DNA from 3 places in the Brevibacillus ruminantium genome. Region 1 is predicted to be linked to each of the others. Evidence: riboswitches for the same ligand, from Rfam matches in the RefSeq annotation. Region 1 holds a riboswitch; each other region holds the start of a gene.
What was found. Region 1 has a riboswitch for thiamine pyrophosphate ahead of thiS (sulfur carrier protein ThiS). Riboswitches for the same ligand answer to the same signal wherever they lie in the genome.
Positions count from the first base shown of each region.

Region 2: another riboswitch for thiamine pyrophosphate. It lies ahead of thiO (glycine oxidase ThiO); the one in region 1 lies ahead of thiS (sulfur carrier protein ThiS).
Region 3: another riboswitch for thiamine pyrophosphate. It lies ahead of thiC (phosphomethylpyrimidine synthase ThiC); the one in region 1 lies ahead of thiS (sulfur carrier protein ThiS).

Region 1 covers NZ_CP098755.1:2,693,080-2,700,501, forward strand. Annotated here, with positions in the region: gene NDK47_RS13305 (DUF3100 domain-containing protein) at 1-432, shown strand, start outside; gene NDK47_RS13310 (hypothetical protein) at 429-869, shown strand; gene NDK47_RS13315 (thioredoxin family protein) at 979-1,293, shown strand; gene NDK47_RS13320 (glycoside hydrolase family 18 protein) at 1,361-2,647, shown strand; gene NDK47_RS13325 (hypothetical protein) at 2,739-2,966, shown strand; gene NDK47_RS13330 (DUF2203 domain-containing protein) at 2,978-3,364, opposite strand; gene NDK47_RS13335 (alanyl-tRNA editing protein) at 3,413-4,672, shown strand; gene kapB (kinase-associated lipoprotein KapB) at 4,725-5,111, shown strand; TPP riboswitch at 5,147-5,257, shown strand; gene thiS (sulfur carrier protein ThiS) at 5,478-5,681, shown strand; gene NDK47_RS13350 (thiazole synthase) at 5,687-6,457, shown strand; gene tenA (thiaminase II) at 6,537-7,217, shown strand; gene NDK47_RS13360 (ABC transporter ATP-binding protein) at 7,202-7,422, shown strand, end outside.
Region 2 covers NZ_CP098755.1:4,567,784-4,575,205, forward strand. Annotated here, with positions in the region: gene NDK47_RS22525 (hypothetical protein) at 1-104, opposite strand, end outside; gene thiO (glycine oxidase ThiO) at 207-1,325, opposite strand; TPP riboswitch at 1,426-1,539, opposite strand; gene NDK47_RS22535 (excisionase family DNA-binding protein) at 1,599-1,844, opposite strand; gene NDK47_RS22540 (glucose-6-phosphate isomerase) at 1,801-3,192, opposite strand; gene NDK47_RS22545 (efflux RND transporter periplasmic adaptor subunit) at 3,423-4,697, shown strand; gene NDK47_RS22550 (ABC transporter ATP-binding protein) at 4,725-5,444, shown strand; gene NDK47_RS22555 (ABC transporter permease) at 5,441-6,634, shown strand; gene NDK47_RS22560 (hypothetical protein) at 6,766-6,951, opposite strand; gene NDK47_RS22565 (hypothetical protein) at 7,006-7,152, opposite strand; gene NDK47_RS22570 (YqkE family protein) at 7,152-7,422, opposite strand, start outside.
Region 3 covers NZ_CP098755.1:1,943,644-1,951,065, reverse strand. Annotated here, with positions in the region: gene rarD (EamA family transporter RarD) at 1-89, opposite strand, end outside; gene NDK47_RS09515 (EamA family transporter) at 367-1,305, shown strand; tRNA gene NDK47_RS09510 (tRNA-Gly) at 1,444-1,517, opposite strand; tRNA gene NDK47_RS09505 (tRNA-Pro) at 1,569-1,645, opposite strand; tRNA gene NDK47_RS09500 (tRNA-Leu) at 1,695-1,781, opposite strand; tRNA gene NDK47_RS09495 (tRNA-Ser) at 1,792-1,884, opposite strand; gene thiM (hydroxyethylthiazole kinase) at 2,009-2,821, opposite strand; gene NDK47_RS09485 (YitT family protein) at 3,041-3,712, opposite strand; gene NDK47_RS09480 (DUF6173 family protein) at 4,136-4,507, opposite strand; gene NDK47_RS09475 (hypothetical protein) at 4,768-5,016, shown strand; gene NDK47_RS09470 (VOC family protein) at 5,256-5,609, shown strand; TPP riboswitch at 5,664-5,773, shown strand; gene thiC (phosphomethylpyrimidine synthase ThiC) at 5,933-7,422, shown strand, end outside.

The DNA.
Region 1 (7,422 bases):
GCCACTTTCTCCATCGACCGCGAGCCCAACCTGGCTATTATCTCTGAAAAGTACGGCGCGGACTCACCCGAGGGGAGAGGTGCGCTTGGCGTCTATGTATGCGGGACGTTGTTTGGTGCCATCTATCTCGCGCTGTTGGCAGGCTTTCTCGGCAGCATGGGCATTCTTCATCCGATTTCTCTGGCCATGGGTGCGGGGGTCGGTTCCGGCAGTATGATGGCAGCAGCGTCCGGAGCACTGGCTGTTGTCTTCCCAGAGCATGAGCAGGATATCGCGGTCTTTGCGGGAGCTGCCAACCTGCTGACGACGATTTTAGGCACCTACATCTGCATTTTCTTCTCATTGCCTATCACTGTACGCCTGTACAACCGGCTGGCCCCCATCATCGGCAAGCAACCTGTTGCTGCGAAAGAGGAGGAGACGAACGCATGAAAGACAAAGTTCTCATCATCTCACTCATCGGATTGATCGCTGTCATCGGCAACTGGATCGGCTATCAGGTTTCCCCCATCGAAGCGCTTCCTGGTATTATCATCATTATTGCGATTACGCTGATCGGTTGGGGAATCACGGCCATCTTGCCCTTTAAAAGCCCGTCCGTTGTCTGGATTTCACTGGTGGCGCTCTTGATTACCAGCCCCATTTTTCCAGGGAACTCATGGCTTGCTGAGGCCACTGCGAAATTGAACTTCATGGCTCTGGCTACTCCTATTTTGGCTTATGCAGGTCTGTCTCTCGGAAAGGACATCGAGAGCTTCAAGCGACTAAGCTGGCGAATTGTTGTCATCTCACTGGTTGTTTATACAGGCACGTTTTTCTTTGCGGCGCTGTTTGCAGAGATTGTATTCCGGATACAAGGCAGGTTTTGATTCAACTGTATTGGCAAATACATGTCCCCGCCCTCAGACTTGACATCGCCAGCCTCAGCACTCTAGCATGGTACTGGATTGAGCAAGCAAGAAACGGGGAGATGGACAGGTGCAAGAGTTGACACAGGACATCCTAACGAGCATCGAGACTCCTGTCTCGGGCAGGAAAATAGCTATATTTGTCTATACACCATTATGCGGGACCTGCAAACTGGCAGCGAGGATGCTGGATATTGTGGAGCAGACAATACCCCGACTGATGTTGTTTCAGGTTAATATCAATACGATGCCAGAGCTGGCAGAAAAATGGACCATTACGAGCGTGCCTGGGCTTCTCTTGTTTGACAGCGGTCAGTTGAAAGAGAGACATTACGCCTTTCATTCCGTAGATTTTTTGTATCGGCTTTTCAGAAGCTTCACCTAGACAAACACCTATTTCCTTCGCGATGAATACATCAATCACAGAGGACAGATCGCGAAGGAGGAGAAGCATGCAAATCCATGTTGTCGAGCAAGGACAAACCTTGAGTGTCATTGCAGAGCGCTACAACACCACAGCGATTGCAATCGCTCAGGCCAACCAGATTCCTGAACCGGATCGACTCGTCGTCGGACAGGCGCTGGTCATCCCGATTGTAGGCAGCTACTACTGGATACAGGCGGGAGATACGCTTTATACCATAGGTCAAAACTACGGAATCAGTGCCCCCGAATTGGCGCGGGTCAACGGAATTTCGCTTTACCGCCCGCTTCAGATCGGGCAGCGATTGTACATTCCGCCCAGGCCGCGCCGGGCAGCTGATTTTAATGCATATGCGGAGCCGAGGCAGAGAGTGACCGAGGCACTGGAGGCAGATGTCCGACAAGCTGCCCCACATCTGACCTACCTTGCTCCGTTCAGCTTTCGGATAAATCGGGATGGTACCCTGACTCCCCCGCCGCTGGATGATTTTCGCCGGATTGCTGATGAAAACAAGGTCGTTTTGATGATGGCCATCACTAATCTTGAGGGAGATCAGTTCAGCCCTGAGCTGGGCAGTCTCGTGCTGAATGACATGACGATTCAAAACAAGCTGTTGGACAATATCATCAGTACGGCCAATGAACTGGGATTTGGGGATATCCATTTTGATCTGGAAGCATTGCCCGCAACTGACCGAGAAGCGTATGCCCGTTTTCTGCGCCGGGCAAAGGAGCGGGCCAGAGCAAATGGTCTGATGATGTCTGTCGCGGTAGCGCCCAAAACCAGTGCGGCGCAGCCAGGAAAATGGTACGCGGCTCATGACTATAGAGCGATCGGTGAAATTGCCGACTTTGTGGTCATCATGACCTATGAGTGGGGATACAGCGGGGGACCGCCGATGCCGGTTTCACCGATTGGTCCGGTACGCAAGGTCCTCGAATATGCCCTGACCGAGATGCCGGCTGGGAAGATCATGATGGGACAAAACCTCTACGGGTATGATTGGACGCTGCCTTTTCAACCAGGTACCACAGCTCGCGCCCTTAGTCCGCAAGCAGCTGTAGCGCTTGCCCAGGCCAGGCAGGTCGCGATTCAGTACGACAATCAGGCACAGGCACCGTTCTTTGAGTACACCGATGATGCGGGGCGGAATCATCGTGTCTGGTTTGAGGATGCAAGGTCGATCCAAGCCAAATTCAATCTGGTCAAAGAGTTGAATCTGCGAGGCGTCAGCTATTGGAGACTGGGCCTTCCTTTTCCGCAGAATTGGCTCTTGATCGAAGACAACTTCCGTGTCAGAAAGCGGAGAACATAAGAAAAAAGCGTACAGTCCGCTCGAGTCTGTACGCTTTTTTTCTCTATGCAAAACATGGTATGATGTTGGCAAAAGAACGAGGAGGGAGATCATGGGAGAGTGCAGACTGAACCACAGTACCGAGGATGTCCAGAGTAAGCTCGTCGAGCAGACCCCTTATTTGCCCCCGGCCCTGGCGCAGCAACTGAGCGGGCTGTTGGATAAAACACTGACACAGGAGACGTTGAATGAACTGTTTCACCTGTTAAAAAAGTACGATCTGGCTTCGCCGGAAGAACGCTTGGTCCGCGAAGAGAAGATGTACAAGCTGTTTGCATAAGAAAGTGTGATCTATTCGATCCGTTTACGCCCGGCGAATCCATCGGTGAGACTATGATAGTGCATGATCCGCGGCTCCCCGGCTCTCCAACAGAGCAGCACTTCTTCCCCGTTGATAACGGACGGAAAGTCAAACAGGCCGATGTCGATATCTTTGACCTGGATACCTTTTTCCATCAACTGGCTGATGTGAAGTTGTGATTCCAAATCCATAAACTCCAGGCGGCATTCCAGTGTAAACACCGCTTGCTCGTCCTGGGGTTGTTGTTTTTTCACTTGCTGTAATTCTTCATACATGCTATAAAAGCGGCGTTTTGTCTCCTGTAAAAAGGAGAGTTCCTCGCGTACATACGGGAGCAATTGATTTGCTTCATCAAGAGTGAAATATTTTTTGGACAAACATAACACCTCCTCCCACCATTATACAAGGATGCGGACAGGGAGGAAATGGAAGAGTTGTCCGCAGTGTGCGGCAACCGGGAAGGAGCAGCCATGGACGACAAACTGTACTACCAGGACGCCTATTTGCAGAGTTTTGAGGCAGAGATTGTCAAGCGCGGTGCGGAAGAGAATGGACAACCTTATGTGGTGCTGACGCAGACCGCGTTTTACCCGACGGGCGGGGGTCAGCCATGCGATCTGGGGACCCTCGGTAATCGACAGGTTACGGATGTGGAGGAGGTCGCGGGGGAGATCAGGCATCGCTTGGATGCACCGATCGCGGAAGACGTAACAAAGGTTGCCGGACAGATTGATTGGGAGCGCCGTTTTGATCTGATGCAGCAGCATGCAGGTCAGCATATTTTGTCAGCATCCTTTATCGAAATCGCAGGAGCGCAGACCGTCGCCTTTCACCTGGGACGCGAGCATGTGACGATTGATGTAGAGCTGGATACACTGGCAGCGGAGCTGGCGGAGAGGGTTGAGCGATTGGCCAATCAGATCGTGATGGAAAACCGCCCGATTGAAGCGCGGTTTGTCACAGAAGAAGAGCTGGCGCAGTTGCCCCTCACCAAACAACCGACCGTAACGGAAAATATCCGGGTCGTGATGATCAAAGACTTTGATTACAACCCCTGTGGCGGTACACATCCGCATACAACCGGCGAAGTGGGGCCAATCAAGATTATCGGTTGGGAGCGTCATCGCGGCAACATCCGCGTCCAGTTTGTCTGCGGTGCCCGAGCCTTTGCCGATTATTCACGAAAACAAAAGCTGCTGCAGGACTTGATGAGATTACTGGGGACCAGTGAGTCAGAGGCATGTGAAGTGTTGGGGCGTCTACTGACTGAAAAAGAAGCTTTGAAAGAGGCTTTGCAGCAAAAGGAAATGGAATTGCTCAGTCTGGAAGCCGAACGCTTGCGAAAAGAGTCTGAAGGGCTGGGAGGTAATCTGCGGCTGGTTCTGACTTCTTTTGCGGGGCGCAGTATGCAAGAGCTTCAACAGTTGGCGCGAGCAATCACTTCCCAGGATGCAAAGGCCATCGTTTTGTTTGCGACAACTGGTGAAAAGCTTCAGCTTGTCTTTGCTCGCGGTACAGACGTTACAGTGGAGATGAATCAGTTGGTCAAGGAAACCCTGCCGCTAATCGATGGAAAAGGCGGTGGAAGTCCGTCCATGGCGCAAGGAGGCGGTGCTGCTACGCTGCCGGTCGATGATCTCCTTTCCCATGCACGTGGGCTTCTTCTGGCAAAAATAGAGGGATAACATACGTTGTTTTCCATAAAATGGACAAATGAATGAGGAGGGGACGATTACGATGACTTCATGGAATCCGGGCGATCATGTTCGTGTGGGCCACAAAACGGGCGAGTACATTACGGAAGTGGTCGAAAATCACGGTGAAAAATTATTGGTAAAAGTTATGGCCGTGACGAAATATCCAACGCAAGGTGATTTGCACAATCCGCTGGAAGTTGATGTGCCGCTGTTTCACCAGAGACCAGCGCTCTCTTATCTGGAAAAAATCATGGTTCCCACACAGACCGTGATGGGTTACAACGGCGCTTTGCCTGATTACAAGGAGTCGGTAAAGGTGACGTTGGAGCGGGAAATGGAAAAGCTGCGAAAGACGACAAAATGGGCCGAGCGTTGTCTGGTCGAACTGGAGATTTTGTACAAGGAAACCTTTACAAACGCAAAATAGCGTGATAGTGTAGAAATCGAACCAAATAATGACGTTCAATACCAAACGGGAGCCGGGCGAAATCGGCTGAGATTGTAACGAATGCGTTACTGACCGTTGAACCTGAACTGGGTCATGCCAGCGGAGGAAGAGGTATCAGCTCATCAGCGAGAAGGTCGATGTCATGTGTTCTCTAGCAGTCACGACATCACCCCATGCAGATCAGCAACCACAACCATCCGAGGCGGATGGTTTTTTTTATCCGCCCCGGATGTACCGTATAAATACGGCTTCTTCCGTCTGTTGTCTCATGATACAGGTGGAAGCGGCCGTTTTTTTATGACGTCTCGTTTGAACAAACCATCAAGTGCGCTGAGGAGGGAGAATATGCAGGTCCAGTTAAATGGCAAGGGAACGGAGCTGGCTGACACGATACAGAATGTGCGTGAATTGCTGCTGTCCTACCAGTTGCAAGAAAAAATCGTCATTGTAGAGCGAAACGGCGAGATCGTGGATCGCTCCCGCTATGAAGAAACACCGGTTATGGATGGAGACAGAATTGAAATTGTACACTTTGTCGGTGGAGGATGATCAAGATGGATACATGGAAAATTGGACCGTATGAATTTCGCTCGCGCCTGCTTCTGGGTACGGGAAAATTTCCCGATCTGGAGCTGCAAGGCAAGGCCGTGGCTGCTTCAGAAGCGGAAATATTGACATTTGCCATACGTCGTTTAAATTTGGAAAACCCGCATGAACCAAACTTTCTGGAACAGTTGGACTTGAAACAGTTTACGCTGCTGCCTAATACAGCAGGAGCATACACGGCAGAGGAGGCGGTACGGATTGCACGATTGGCAAAAGCATCAGGTCTGTGCGACATGATCAAGGTCGAAGTAATCGGCGATCCGAAAACACTGCTGCCGGACCCTATCGGTACGCTGGAAGCCTCCCGAATTCTCGTCGAAGAGGGATTCATCGTCCTGACTTACACCAATGATGATCCGATTTTAGCAAGACATTTGCAGGAAGTAGGCGTACATGCCGTCATGCCGGGAGCTTCCCCGATCGGTTCTGGTCAGGGCATCATCAATGCAAACAACCTCCGGTTTATCATCGAGGACGCCAAGGTGCCGGTCATCATTGATGCGGGCATCGGTTCCCCGGCTGATTGTGCGCTGGCCATGGAGCTTGGCGCAGATGGCGTCCTGCTCAACACAGCCGTGGCTCTCGCCGATGATCCTGTACTGATGGCGGAAGCGATGAAACTGGGAGTCGAGGCAGGCAGAAAAGGCTTCCTGGCCGGTAGAATTCCGAAAAAGCGCTATGCTTCAGCGAGCAGTCCTCTGGAAGGCATGATTGAATAAAGTCGCAGCGACGAACACGCATTATGAGAACACCACCTGGATATAGGAGCACGAGCAAGAAGAAGAGGAGTGTGTCAACATGTCAACCTTTACGCAGCGTCTGCGTAAGAAAGTAGACCCGATCTGGGAGCGGACGCATCGTCACCCCTTTGTGACTGGTCTTGGCGACGGAAGCCTTCCCGTCCAATCTTTCCGCTTCTACATGAAGCAGGATTACGTCTATTTGATCGAATACGCCAAAATGTTCGCCATCGCCAGTACAAAGGCGACGGATTTGGCGACCAGTTCTCGCTTTGCATCTCTACAGGAGGCCACGCTTCATTTTGAAATGGATCTTCATCGGCAATACGCGGCGCGGTTCGGGATCACACGTGAAGAGCTGGAGCAAACCAAGCCCTCGTTTGTCATGCTGGCGTACACCAGCTACATGCTGAAAGTAGCTCACCAGGGCTCGCTTGCCGATCTGGTAAGTGCGGTTCTCCCGTGTGCCTGGAGCTATTGGGAAATCGGGAAACGGCTGGCGATGATCGAAGGCGCGATTGAGCATGAATGGTACGGGGATTGGGTGCGCACCTACAGCTCGGAGGAATTCGGTGAGCTGGCGCAATGGTTGATCGATCTGATGGACCAACTGGCCGAGGGCAAAACGGAAGCTGAGCTGGCTATACTGGAGGAGCATTTCTTGAATACCTCGCGCATGGAATATCTGTTCTGGGAGATGGCTTACACGGAGGAAGAGTGGCCGTGCGAGAGAAACTAGCATTTTCGCAAGTCAGTTTTTCCTATGGAGATCAGCCTATCTTGGATAGGTTTGGCTTGGAGATCCAAAAAGGTGAGCTGGTAAGTCTGATCGGGCCGAGCGGGATCGGGAAGAGTACGCTTTTTCAACTGGCAGCCGGCCTGCTTCAGCCCGAGCACGGTGTCATCCGTCTTGATGGACAGCCAGCGACAAAACGGCTGGGGCA
Region 2 (7,422 bases), 1.9 Mb from region 1:
CGAGCGTGTTCCTGACAGACATTCTGAACGGTATGGCGAATATCCCTGATCATGCTGATCGCTTCTTGATCAACATGAAACAACTCCTTGTTTGACTCTTCCATCGAAGAACTCCTCCCCTCTCGTGTTTCTTTATTACCATATACGGCAGTGGATGGGGAGGTGTCTATTTTCCGAAGAGGTCTAGCCTATTTTCCGGGTCCTTTTCAGATCGCTGCCGGCGATTGGACGAACCGGGCCGGCGAAAAGGAGGCCAGCGGCTCTGCCTGTCCGCTCTCCAGATAATCGGCCATCACTTTTGCCGTGATCGGGGAGAGCAAGATCCCGTTGCGAAAATGTCCAGCAGCGATCGAGATGCCTTGCCATCCGGGAACAGGGCCCAGCAGCGGCTTGCCGTCTGCGGTAGCGGGACGCAAACCTGCCCAAGCCTCGAGAAAAGCAGCCGTTTGCAACGCGGGCACATACGGCCGCACGCCATTTACGATATGGGTAAGTCCGCTTAACGTGACTTCCCGCTGAAATCCCGCTTCATCCTCTGTTGCTCCCAAGACAATTTTTCCGTCCCGTTTGGGCGTGATATACCCGGTCGTTCCGAAAATGACGGTTTGCAAAGGGAAGCCGATGGAGGAGACAGCCGCTACCTGCCCGCGGACCGGTCTGATGGGCACCGGGCATTGGAGCCAGCCCGCCATGATTCCAGCCCATGCCCCTGAAGTAATCACGGTATGCGATGCCAGCAGTTTTCCAGCAGCCGTTTGCACCCCGACAACACGAGTCCCTTCGGTAGCCATGCCGGTTACGACACAGCCCGACAGCAGCTTCACCCCCTGATTTCGGCAGGCCAGCACCAATGCGGCCAGCAGCAAACGGTTATTGATATGACCTTCTTCCCGTGAATAGATTCCCGCCATCGCGTGTTCCGTGATCAGCGGCTCCAGCTCTTGCATCTCTCTTGCGCTCATCCACTGAACGTTATAGCCTGCTTCCTTTTGCCATCTGTATTTTTTTTCCATGGAAGCAGTTTCTTCTTCCGTAAGGGCAACCGTGAGCACACCGGATGGCGTCGCCTGCACGTCAGCTCCCGACACCTCCTGCAGCGCACTCACCCACTCCGGGTAGAGCCGAAGCGAGGCGACTCCCAGTTCGAGCATGTCCCCAGGCTTGGAAAACTCTTTGAGTGGTGCCAGCATTCCGGCTGCTGCCGAGGATGCCTGCCCTCCCCAATCGCCTTGCTCCACCAAGGTAACTGTCATACCTCTACGGGACAATTCGTAAGCCAGGCTCAAGCCGATAATGCCTCCCCCTACCAGTAAACAGTCCGTCACGTCTCTTCCTCTCCTTCTATCCAATAGAAAAGCCCACCCTCTCCAGCAGGAAAAGGCGGGCATTGAAAAAGCATCCCAAAGCACCGGCAGACAACCATCTGTCTGCGTGCAGCCACTTCCCTTCGCCAGCATGATCTGGATCAGGTGCAAAGGGTCGACGGGTCACAGCTTCCGTCCTCTCAGCCCAGCATGATGGACTCCCCCAGTTACTTTTCGATCTATTCATTTACCTCTTCAGTATATTCCTCTGCATTGCTGTCTGACAAGAACCGGTTAATCTTCATCCTTGACATCGTAGCTCTCCGGGACAGGTTCGTGCTTTTCGGCTTCCTCGAATTCCCTCAGCTTTCGCATCTGCTCCAGATAATGCTGGAATTGTTCTTTGTTGATGAGATACTCCTCTCCGTTGTGAACAGCACGGATGCGTCCTTCCCGAATTTTTTCAAGAATAAATGTGACGGGCAGCTCCAGGTATTCAGATGTTTCTTTTACAGTCAGGTAGGATTTTGTGGTTTCCACGAATTCTCGCTTCCAATTCCGCTTTTAATTTTTCAAAACCGGGGCGGCCCAGCAAAGCAAACATATTCATCTTGTAGGCATCCACCCCAGGCTGATCAAAGGGATTGACCCCCAGCAGGTATCCGCTGATCGCACAGGCCTTTTCAAAAAAATAGACCAACTCACCAAAATGATACGCTGTCAGGCGCGGAATTTCCACTACCAGATTAGGTACGCCGCCATCGGTATGAGCCAGCAGCGCCCCTTCCACTACCCGCGCACGGATCTCATCCATCCCTTTTCCATCGAGGTATTGCAGGCCATCCAGATTATGCGGATCAACCGATATGGTCACGTCAACCTCAGATTTCCGGACCGTCAGGACGGTTTCGAACAGATGGCGCTTCCCGTCTTGCAGATACTGTCCGATCGAGTGAAGATCGGTAGAATACTCTGCCGCTACAGGAAAAATTCCTTTGCCTCTCTTGCCCTCTGACTCGGCGAAGAGCTGTTTCCACCACTCGGCGAAAAAACGGAAGCGCGGCTCGTAGCTGACCAGCACCTCGATCAGCTTTCCCTTTTGATGCAGCAAATGGCGAGCAGCGGCATACTGGTAGCAAGGATTGTCGACCAACTTCGGCGTCTCAAACCTCACTTTTCCATCAGCCGCTCCACTCAGAATTTCGTCAATATTGCTCCCGCCTACTGCGATGGGCAACAATCCGACCGGCGTAAAAATCGAGTACCGTCCCCCCACGTCATCGGGGATAGCAAAACTCTCGTATCCCTCTCTTTCTGCCAGCCGCCTGAGCACTCCTTGTTTCCTGTCCGTCGTCACATAAATCCGGGAACGCGCTCCCTCAGACCCGTATTTTTTCTCCATCCAATCGCGAAACACGCGAAACGCAATGGCTGGTTCCAAGGTCGCACCCGATTTGGAAATCACATTCAAAGAGACATCTTTCCCAGCAAGCAGCTCCAGCAGCTGAGCGATGTATACGGAACTGACATTATTGCCCACAAAATAGATCTCCGGCCCGCCTCTTTTGTCTGCTGACAACAGATTGGTGAAATGGTGACCGAGCATATCAAGCGCAGCTTTGGCGCCCAGATACGATCCCCCGATCCCGATGACAACCAGCACATCGGACGTGGACCGGATCTTTTCAGCCGCTTCTTTTATCTGCTTTCGTTCGGATTTTTTGTCCTGGACTGGCAAGTCGAGCCATCCGCGAGAATCGCTTCCTGGACCCGTCCCCTGGTGAAGGCGAATATGAGCGTCCAACACTTCCGGAGCAACCCGGTCCCAGTCGTGTTGATCGAGAAAAGCGCACGTATGGGAGTAGTCAAAACGAAGTCCCTGGTTCATGGCTCCCTCCCTGTGAAGTCTTGCTTATCTTCCTACATCTTACTGGTGGGGCCTTGCAAGAGTTCGGCCGAAGATGCCACATTTTCTGCTCACTTTTTCCTTTCCCTTTTCTCGCCGGCATTTGTGAACATTTTGTGAACAAGAGGTCATACCTGTTACTTTCAGGACAGCCCTCCGTAAAACAGAGTCGATAGTACTGCTTACAATACTTGGCAAGGGGATCGGAAACTATGAAAAAACGATGGTGGATTATTGGTTCCATCACTGCGGTTTTGGTGATCGGAGCCGTTGGCGTGAAACTGATGGGGTCAGAGCAAGCGATAGGCATGCAGGTACAGGTCGGCTCAGTCATGACGTCCACATTGGAATCTCGCATCCTCACATCCGGCAGTGTCGTGGCGGAGGAAAAACATAAGCTCTATGCAAATGTGAACGGGACTTTGCGTGAATTTACACTCAAGGAAGGAGATGTCGTAAAAAAGGGGCAGGTAATCGGAAAAATTGATACCTCGGACGTCGAAAGCCGCTTGTTGGAGCTGGATGCACAGATTGAGCTGGCACGAGCCAATTTGTCCAAAGCTCAGGCAGGAAGTGAGCCGGAGGAGCTGGCGCAAGAACGCGAGCGCGTCGCTCAAGCGGAGCGGGAGTACGAAGCTGCGAAAAAGGAATACGAGCGACTTCACCAGCTCTTCACCTCTGGAGCAACCACCCAGCAAGAAGTAGATCGGGCCAAAGGTCAGCTGGACTCACATCTCTCCTCGCTCAACGTGGCCAAACAACAGCTCACTTTGAAACAAAAGGGGCCGCGCAAAGAGGAGGTCGCTTCGCTCCAAGCGCAGATCAACAAATACCAGGTGGATAAGACAGGGCTGGAAAAGGAACGGACGCAAAGCGTTCTGATCGCTCCGGAAGACGGTACGGTGATCAGCCTGGCTACCGACAACGGTCAATACGTCAACAAAGGAACAGAGATTTTAACGCTGGCCAACCTGAACAATCTGCTGGTACAAGCAGACATCAATGAATCCGACATCAGCAAAATCAAGCTTGGACAGACAGCCACGATCGAGGGAAGCTCGCTTGGCAAGCAAAAGCTAAACGCCAAAGTGATTCGCATCGCTCCGGTCGCGGTCACCACCCAAAGCAGTTCTGGAACAAGCGAAAAAACGCGTGTCAAGGTGACGATGCAGCCCGAAGGTGATGTATCGGCCATGAAGCCAGGGTTCCATGTGGATATTGATATTTTGACGGAGAAAACGGAAAATGCCTTGCAAGTGCCGATTGAAGCGGTGCAGCAAGAGCAGGACGGCAGCACCTACGTCTGGATCGCAGATGGCGGCTTGGCCAAAAAAGCGAAGGTAACCGTGGGCATGGAAAATGAGCTCTCCTCCGAAATCAAATCGGGACTGACCGGTGATGAGCAAATCATTCTCAATCCTTCAGAAGGTTTGCAGGAAGATACGCCCGTCACACCTTCCACCATGCCGGGAATCGCTGGCATGTAACCACTTTGCAAAAAAGGAGGTCGGACCATGCTGAATGTGGAAGGCCTGACGAAATCATATCAGACTGGCGATTCTGTACTGCCCATACTCCGAGGCGTCAACCTCTCCGTAGAGCAAGGGGAGTTTGTCGCCATCATGGGGCCATCGGGCTCGGGGAAATCAACTTTTATGAACATGCTTGGCTGTCTGGACCGCCCCGATCAAGGGACGTACAGGCTGGACGGGGTCGAGGTGAGCAAGCTTGGTGACAAACAGTTGGCTCGGGTCCGCAACGAAAAGATCGGCTTCGTCTTTCAATCCTTCAACCTGCTGGCTCGCTCTACTGCCCTGCATAATGTAGAGCTTCCCATGATGTATGCCGGGGTGAGCCGCTCAAACCGCAGAAAGCGGGCCAGCGAGGCCTTGGAACGGGTTGGCCTGGCCCAGCGTATGTTTCACAAACCTACGCAATTGTCGGGGGGACAAAAGCAGCGCGTGGCGATTGCCAGAGCGTTGGTAAACAAACCGGCTATTTTGCTAGCCGACGAACCTACGGGAAACCTGGACTCTCGGTCCGGTACCGAGATCATGGCGATGTTTCAGGAGCTGCATGAACAAGGGGTCACGATCATCCTGGTTACGCACGAGCTTGATATCGCCCAGCACGCGGAGAGGATCGTCACTTTTAAGGACGGTGTGATTATCCGCGACGAGCGTGTGGAAAATCGCTTGATCGCCGTCCCGTCTGATGAGGTGATCGTAACATGAATTTTTGGGAAGCATTCCGCACTGCGATAGAAGGCATATGGGCCAACAAGATGCGGTCCGGGCTGACCATGCTGGGGATTGTCATCGGTATTACGTCCGTGATCACCGTTAATACGCTGGGTGAAGGCGGACAAAAGGCACTTTCCAGCGAGATGGAAAAGTTCGGAAAAAACAACTTTGATATTTTTGTCTTCTGGGATACAAAAGAAGAGCGCTCCCCTGACGACTTGACCGTAGAAGATGCAGAGACGCTGACCCGCATCAGCCCGTATATCGAACAGATGGCTCCCTTGAATCAGTCCACTTCCATGATTAAGGGACCCAAAAAAGAAGAGAAAGTAAATGTGTATGCAACTACCTCTAACTATCTGGACATCGCGTCGACAATCAAAGTCAATAAGGGACGTTTTTTCAGCGAAACAGATGACAAGGAATTACGCGGCGAGATCGTGATTGAGGACGCGTTGGCGAAGAAGCTGTTCGGTCAGATGAACCCAATCGGCCAGCGGGTAAAAATGGATAATAATAAATCACTCGTCGTCATCGGTACTTTCGTTGAAGAGAAATTCCGCTTTGACAACAGCGATACCTATAGCGCCTATATCCCGATCCGCTATGATCTCAGCTTTTACAAGGAACCCAGTATCAGTATGCTGGTGGGGAAGGCCGTAGACGATGCTTCTGTCAATACAGCGATGAAACAGGCGAATCAATACCTTAGCCGAAAGCATAAGAAAGAAATAGAACACTACTTTACGCGCAGCATGCAAGACAGCCTGCAGTCCTTTAACCAATTTACTGGTACCCTGACGATGATTTTCAGCGTCATTGCCGGTATTTCTCTGATCGTTGGCGGTGTGGGTGTCATGAACATCATGCTGGTCTCCGTGACGGAGCGGACGCGGGAAATCGGTATCCGCAAAGCGTTGGGAGCGCGACGGCGAGACATCCTGATGCAATTTTTGATTGAGTCCGTGATTGTCTGTCTGATTAGCGGTCTGATCGGGGTTCTGCTCGGTTTGGGAGCAGCTGCCCTCGTCTCCTACTTCGCCAAAATGCCGCCGCTGCTCTCTTGGAACAGCATCATCACAGCGTTTGGTTTTTCCAGCGCAATCGGCATCTTTTTCGGGCTCTATCCGGCCAACAAAGCGGCCAAGCTGGACCCGATCGAAGCACTTCGCTACGAGTAACGGTAAATACCCCAGGATCTTTCGAGATGTCCACACATGAAAAAGCAGTTGTTCAATCACTTTGGATGATTGAGCAACTGCTTTTTTCAGCATGGCACCTTTTTATATCAAGGAATCCATCACGATCACCTTCACGACATGGTGGGCGTGTCAGCCACAAGCTTCAAGAGAAAGAAGAGTGTAATCCCGAAGCTGGCTACGACCCACCATAGCACTTTTCCCCCAGGCCTACCCTCCTTGTAGATGCCAAGCAACCGCCAGGTACCCACCGTCACACAGATGACACTGACAAGCAGCAGGACGGTCCCCACGGTCATTCCCCCTTTCCCCTTCTCCTAGATATATGGGAAAAGTGGGGTAAAAATCCCTGTTCAATTTTTCTTCTTGCCCAAACGAGTGAGGATGCTGCGTCCCCGTTCCTTGATCGCCTCGTCCTTGAGCTCCAGCTCCCGGCGCTTTAACATGCCGTTTTTGGATGTATCCGGCCGTCCTTTCTGCCGATCCTTCTCCTCCGCCATCAGTTGTACTTGCCTCCCCCTTTTTTCTCATAATCGTCGAGCAGTTCGGCAAAGCTCTTGTTTCGCTCCCGCTGCTCCTGCTCCCGCCGCTTTTGTTCGGCTGCCGCCTGCACAGCTTGCTCCTGTTCTTTTTTCATCGTCTGTTCCAATTGCTTCAGTTTGCCAAGCGCATCCTCGCCAAGCATATCCTTCATGTGCAAGGCTGTTTTATTAGTTGTTTCCAGTTTGGCTGGCGCTGCAGCCTGACGGTTTTGCTTTCGCTGTTTTTTT
Region 3 (7,422 bases), 750 kb from region 1:
GCGCCCATCTTTTCAAAGACCTTCCAGTACAGCGGCAGCGTTCCCCACATGAGGTAGGCGGCCACTGCATATAACACTCCCTGCTTCATTACCCCAGTCCCCCGCTTGCAATCAGACATCTTGCCTTGCCATGAACATTTTTCTCTCTTCAGTGTAAACGAAGAGCCTGCAGCGATCTATCTATTTACACAGTGAATAAGCACACCAGACACTCCCCTACCCACACCGACGCCATCCTGGCAGCGAGGCAGCAATGCAGTTCGTTAGCGAGTGAAAGAGTTCAAAAACTATTATTGTAACCAAAATCAATCCGTAGTACAATAGTTCGGGTAGAATTTGTTTAGTCAGAAAGAAGGAAGTTCAGCCATGTCATACTGGAGATACGTGCTTCTTGTTCTTGCGGGAGCTGTAAGCTACGGGGTTCTTTCTATTATTATGAAAGCCGCCTTTCAGGCAGGCTTTACCCCAAAAGAATTAAGTGCCAGTCAACTTCTATTCGGCGGACTGATCATGTCAGCAGTCGCTTTTTTTATTTCCAAGGAGCGCTTTCGCTGGCGCTACGTCATCCTGCTGCTTCCTGTCAGCATCATGATGGCTTCCACCAGCTTTTTTTATCATCAAGCAGTTAACAGCCTGTCTGCTTCACTGGCCATCGTCCTGCTCTTTCAATTTACATGGATCGGTGTCTTGATCGAATCGGTGGCTGACCGTACGTGGCCGACTCCAGAAAAATGGGCTTCTCTTGTGTTGTTGGCCATCGGGACCGTTTTTGCTAGCGGACTGGATACGAGCAGCCTAAAATCGGTGAGTCTCTTTGGACTGGGAGCAGGATTGCTCTCCGGTGCGACATTTGCTGCGGTTATTTTTTTCAGCGGCCGCATTAAGCCCGGGATGAATCCCTATCTCCGCAGCGCGATTTCCATCAGTCTTGCAGCCCTATTGCTTTCCCTGGTCTATCCGCCTGCTTTTCTCGTGAATGGCCGAATTTGGGAAGGCCTGCTCCCTTACGCGCTGCTCGTCGGCTGCTTCGGATCTGTTATCCCGATTCTCTGTCTGGCGATCGGTGTCCCTCGTCTCGGCAATGGCCTTGCCACTATTCTCAGTGCAGCCGAGCTGCCGACTGTAGTTCTGCTCTCCAGCTTCGTGCTTCACGAACAAGTTACTGCGGCTCAATGGGCAGGTGTATGTATTATTTTGATGGCCATTATCGTCCCTCAGATCAAGCGGAAACCTGCTCGCCGTGCCGCCGATCATCCTTCGGGACAGAAGCACCTCAGGAAGATTCCGCCCTCTGCAAACATGTAAAAAAGCGTATCAACCGAATCTGTGGTTGATACGCTTTTTATATCGACGCCTGTTCATGGGGGAGCGATCTAAATGTAGCGTTAGGTTATCAAAAAACCCAGCACGCCGATCCGGCATCGCTGGGCAACTTTTGCAAAATGGAGCGGGTGATGGGAATCGAACCCACGCGACCAGCTTGGAAGGCTGGAGTTCTACCATTGAACTACACCCGCAAGCACAAGGATCAAGCCTGTCTGCATGAAGAACATCGATGAAAAGTGAAATGGTCGGGAAGACAGGATTTGAACCTGCGACCTCTTGGTCCCGAACCAAGCGCTCTACCAAGCTGAGCCACTTCCCGATTGTCAGAATGCCTATTGAAAGCAAAATGCACCATACATAAAAATGTATGGTGCGGTCGAGAGGACTTGAACCTCCACGGTGTTGCCACCACTAGAACCTGAATCTAGCGCGTCTGCCAATTCCGCCACGACCGCAAGCTTTTTCTGGCGGATGGAGTGGGATTTGAACCCACGAGACGAGTCATCCCCGTCTACACGATTTCCAATCGTGCTCCTTCGGCCACTCGGACATCCATCCAGAAGAAACATCTTCTATCCAATTCTCACTAACAAACTAGATTCTAACATAGAAATAGCTATTTTTCAAGAGGGATTATTTAACAAACTTTTTTCAGCATCAAGGCAGTCAACGAACAGATCCATTAGAGAAGTGTTACATCCCCATCTCGCAAAATGTCTTCTTTTGTTACCATGGCCAGTTGATTCAAAAGCTCGATCTGAAAGCTGCCCGGCCCTTGTTGCCGCGTTTTTTCAGCAGCGATTTGCGCCGCCACTCCATAGGTAACCAATGCAGAAGCGCCAGCCAGCAGCACGTTTTTTTCCACAGCCAGAAATGCCCCGATGATCGATGAAAGCAGGCAGCCAGTTCCCGTCACCTGCGTCAACAGCGGGTGGCCGTTTTTCACCAGGCAGGTTTGACTTCCATCCGAGACGATATCTTCTTTCCCTGTGATCACCACATGGGTCTGAAAGTGTTTGGCTGTTTTGTGAGCAAGCGTAATTTTTTCTTGGTCCGAACCATCTTCACCTGCGTCCACACCTTTGATTTCCCAGGTCTCTCCGAATACGTGCGCAATTTCTGCCGCATTTCCGCGCAGAAGCGTGACGTCCACCTCTTGGAGAATTCTTCGCGCTGTTTCCGTTCGATAAGCGGTGGCTCCAGCGCCAACGGGGTCAAACACCACCGGAACCTGGTTCGCGTTTGCCGCCTGACCGGCGATGATCATGGCCTCTACCTCTTGCTGATTCAGCGTTCCGATATTCAGCACCAAAACGCCGGCCAGCTTCGCCATGTCGGCTACCTCTTCCTTTGCGTAGGCCATGACGGGAGAGGCTCCCAATGCCAATAAACCATTGGCAGTAAAATTGGTCACAACCACATTGGTGATATTATGTACGAGCGGTTTTTGCTCTTTTACACGCTCCCAAGTATGGGTGATCTTTTGCAAATCAATCATGACCATCTCTCCTCCTGTTACGCGGTTTCTTTTCCATCTTTCGCTCCTCTTATTTTACACCAAAAGAAAGAGGCATGTAGGCAGATGCCCCCTTCACTGAAAAAAAGAAAAACCGCGAGTCAGATTACCTCCGGTTTTTCATCCCTATATGTTTGCTGTTCATTTGCAAGCGCAAGATGGACCTGTCTTCATTCTCGTCCCTTTTAAGAGAGGAACTCAGAGAGATGAGCGGGCGCCTTCCACATGTCCATGTCCGGCAACCGTCTCTTCTTCTTCTGCCATCGCCGACTTGCCCACTGTCCAGGTAATGACCCGGCTGGCAATCACAACTGCGATCACTGTATAGAAGACTTCTCCCATAGGCAAATACAGGAATGACAGCGCCAGCACCATGCAGTCCAGCAAAAGAAAGATCGTCCCGATCGACAGACCGGTGTATTTGCTCAGCAGGACGGACATGATGTCGTCACCGCCCGTAGCGGCGCCGAATCGAAGGATAATGCCGGTTGCCAGACCGGTCAACAAGCCGGAGAGAATCGAGGCCGCCAACATATGGTTGCCCAAATCTATGACAACTGGCGAAAATCTTTCAAACAATTCATAAAAGCCTGAAAAAGCGAGTGACGCAAGAATTGTGTTCCAGATGAACTGGCGTCCTTTGAGCATCCACGCCATGATAAACAGCGGGATATCCAGGACCAGCATCGTTACCGCCGGCGGAAAATTGAATCCGTATTTGGCAAGCAGGGCCAAACCCACGAATCCGCCTTCCGACAAGTGATTCTGGAAGTTGATATGGTAATACGCAAATGCTAACAAACACGCTCCAAACAAAATCAAACTAATCTGAGCTACCTGTTTTCGTAACGGTTTTGCTCTCCTCATCATGGTTTCCTCGCAATGTCTTCGGTTTTGGCCTCAGCGACCCACCGACCACGGAGGAACTTCTGACATACAGACAGCGTTCCATACGTTTTTCCTCACTTTCGCAGCAGGTTGAGTCGCCGATGTGACGATCGACATGCTACGACGCTATGTGTAGGAGAGATCATAACGTTTCCATACGCTCCTATACGGAACCATTGGTATCCTGATCCTTTCCGTTTTTGAATTACCTTTATTTTATCACAAGAACTGGAACTCATCGAATGCGGCAATTCGGGATAGCCCCTGAAATTCAGCCGTTTTTTCGTTTTTTTGCAAATGGCTCTGCGAGATGATCAGGATTTTACTGCAAATGAGCAGGGTTTGCTCCGCTTTTCTCGGTTTTTCCGCTCAAGGAAGCAAAAGGGAACCCCATGATGAGGTTCCCTATTTGGAGATAAATCCAATTGGTTTTTTCGGTTCGATCGGATTGACTCGCTTGACTGCCATAAGCAAGAAGCTGATTTGCGAGACATGCTGTATCAATTCCACCAGCGATCCGTTTTCCAGGGTGCCGTAAAATCGGATCAGACTGGGATTGCAGTAGCCAAGATGGGTCACGTGAAAGGTAATGGTCTGACCGAAGGAGACCAGCCGCATGGCCACCTGATGCTCTTCGTCCAGATTGGTGTCAAACTCATTAATCATATCGACCAGCATCTGGCAAAAGTCGCTGGCGTTCTCCGCGTTCATGCCGTCTGACAACATCGGTGCAGCTGCATGCATGACTTGCGGCAGAAGCTCGGATGGCTGACTCATTCGTAACCGCTCCTCTCTCATTGATCACAAGGCGATTCTACGAAATACGATCCCGCTGGTTTTTCATAGAAACGACCGTGATCGCGTGCTGTCATTGTTTGGTCCACTGGTTTGGCTTAGTGGTTGATTCACTGTTGTTCTTCTATCCTATCATTTCTCCCGGAAGAAACGGAAGAGGTGATCGTCCGCTTTCCGAAACCATTTTGTGAGAAATTCGTATTGTCAGAAAAGGAGCTGAATCGGAAAGGAGAGATCGCAGAATGAGATGGTTCTCCCGTTTCTTTTCGAGCCACAAATGTTTGGTCTATATCGCCATCGGACATGAAGCATACGCCCGGGTCGCAGCCAAACTGCAGCAGCACGGCGTAAGCTTCCGGACCAAATCCCCTTTGGGGAATGTATGGCAGCATGCCTCCAACACCCTGCCGCCGCGTTCTGAGCTTTTTACCTACGAAATCTATGTGAAGCCCGAAGATGAAGCGAAAGCTCATCAGGCGATTCATCGCTGATCGCTTTTCTTTTGTCGTTAGATCGGGACGAGGGAAGTTTCCCCTATCGCCTGCGGTTTCAACGGTAGTGACAAATGAGCGTATAACCGTTTTCACGATGATTGTAAACGGTCTGTTGCTCCTCCCTCTTTCCCTTTACTTCCATCTCAATTGTGATCGGATGGATGGCAGCCCAGCAGGAATTGGTAAAAAGGTGAAGAAATCATTGACGTACGTATTTCATGGGGAGGAACGTTACAATGGCAAGAGTCGTATTGTTCGAATTAAACAGTCAGCATCCAGAGCAAGCTGCTGCCTTTTATTCATCTGTGTTTGGCTGGAAAATTGGGGAGCCTCACTGGGATTATCGCACCGTCACGACCGGAGGAGATGAGAAGCCGGGGATTGACGGCGGCATTTCACTGGGACCCGCTGATTATCCTCATGGGATACGCGTTACGATTGAGGTCGATTCTATCGACGAATCACTCGCCCGCGCGGTGGAGCACGGAGCCAAAATCGTACGGGAGAAGATGGAGTTTGATGAATTTTACTTGGCCTATCTGGTAGACCCTGTCGGCCTTGGTATCGGTCTGATACAGAACAAAAAATAGTCAGGGGCTTGAATAAAACCCAAATGATGGTATGATGTTGTTGTATCAAATCAAAATACACGCACGGGAGCTTGGGGAACCAGGCTGAGAGGACGGCTATTCTGTCGTCGACCGTTGAACCTGAACTGGGTAATGCCAGCGGAGGAATTTGTCTATATGACTTGAAAGGACTCGCATTTTCGCGAGCATTTAACGTCCTTTCCACTCTCGCGTCTGGCGTCGCAGGATATTCCTGCGGCGTTTCCTTTCGTCATTGGACGCGTTTTTTCTTCCGCCTCCCTCAGGGTTTACGCCACGTGCAACCATGACAAGGAGGTTTTTTCATGTCTACACCACAAGCTTCTCCCCTCACTTTAACCGCCGTACAACCATTTCCCGGCAGCCGAAAGGTGCATCTGACCGGCAGCAGACCGGACATTCGAGTACCGATGCGGGAAATCTCGCTCCAGCCTTCGCAGGGTGTAACCGGCGAAGTTCCCAATCCCCCCATCCAGGTCTATGACACCAGCGGTGAATATACAACAGCGGACTATCAGGCTGATATCGAAAAGGGTCTTCCCGCTCTGCGCGAAGGCTGGATCGCTGAGCGCGGGGACACAGAGCCGTATACAGGCCGCGCAGTTCAACCGGCCGATGACGGCTTCCACTCCGAGGAGCAGCGCGGGGCAACGGCCATCCCGATCTTTCCCCGAGGCAGCCGCAAACCGCATCGGGCCAAATCAGGGAAAATCGTCACCCAGCTCCATTATGCCCGTCGCGGGATCATTACGCCGGAGATGGAGTTCATCGCCATCCGAGAAGGCGTTTCTCCCGAATTTGTGCGAGATGAAATCGCCAGTGGACGTGCCATCCTGCCTCTGAACGTCAATCACCCCGAGGCAGAGCCGATGATCATCGGGCGGAATTTCCACGTCAAGGTGAATGCCAACATCGGGACATCAGCCGTCACTTCTTCGATCGCGGAAGAAGTGGAAAAAATGATGTGGGCCACTCGCTGGGGCGCAGATACCATCATGGATTTGTCGACCGGAAAGCATATCCACACCACTCGTGAATGGATCATCCGCAACAGCCCAGTCCCTGTCGGAACCGTTCCGATCTATCAGGCGCTGGAAAAGGTAAACGGAAAAGCGGAGGAGCTGACCTGGGAAATCTACCGGGATACCTTGATCGAGCAGGCGGAGCAAGGCGTGGACTATTTCACCATTCACGCCGGCGTGCTGCTCCGCTACATCCCGATGACAGCCAATCGCGTCACCGGAATCGTCTCCCGCGGCGGCTCTATCCTGGCCGCCTGGTGTCTGGCTCATCATCAGGAGAATTTCTTGTACACCCATTTTGAAGAGATCTGCGAGATTCTCAAAGCGTATGATATTTCAATTTCACTGGGGGATGGACTTCGTCCCGGCTCGATTGCCGACGCCAACGACGAAGCCCAGTTTGCCGAGCTGGAAACCTTGGGTGAATTGACGAAAATCGCCTGGAAACACGATGTCCAGGTGATGATCGAAGGTCCGGGCCATGTGCCGATGCACCTGATCAAAGAGAATATGGAGAAACAGCTGGAGCTTTGCCACGAAGCGCCTTTCTATACGCTGGGCCCGCTGACAACCGACATCGCCCCCGGCTACGACCACATCACCTCAGCGATTGGCGCGGCCATGATCGGTTGGTTTGGCACCTCGATGCTCTGCTATGTGACGCCAAAGGAGCATCTCGGTCTGCCGAACAAAGAAGACGTACGAAACGGTATGATCGCCTATAAAATTGCCGCCCATGCAGCCGATCTGGCCAAAGGTCATCCGCGCGCCAA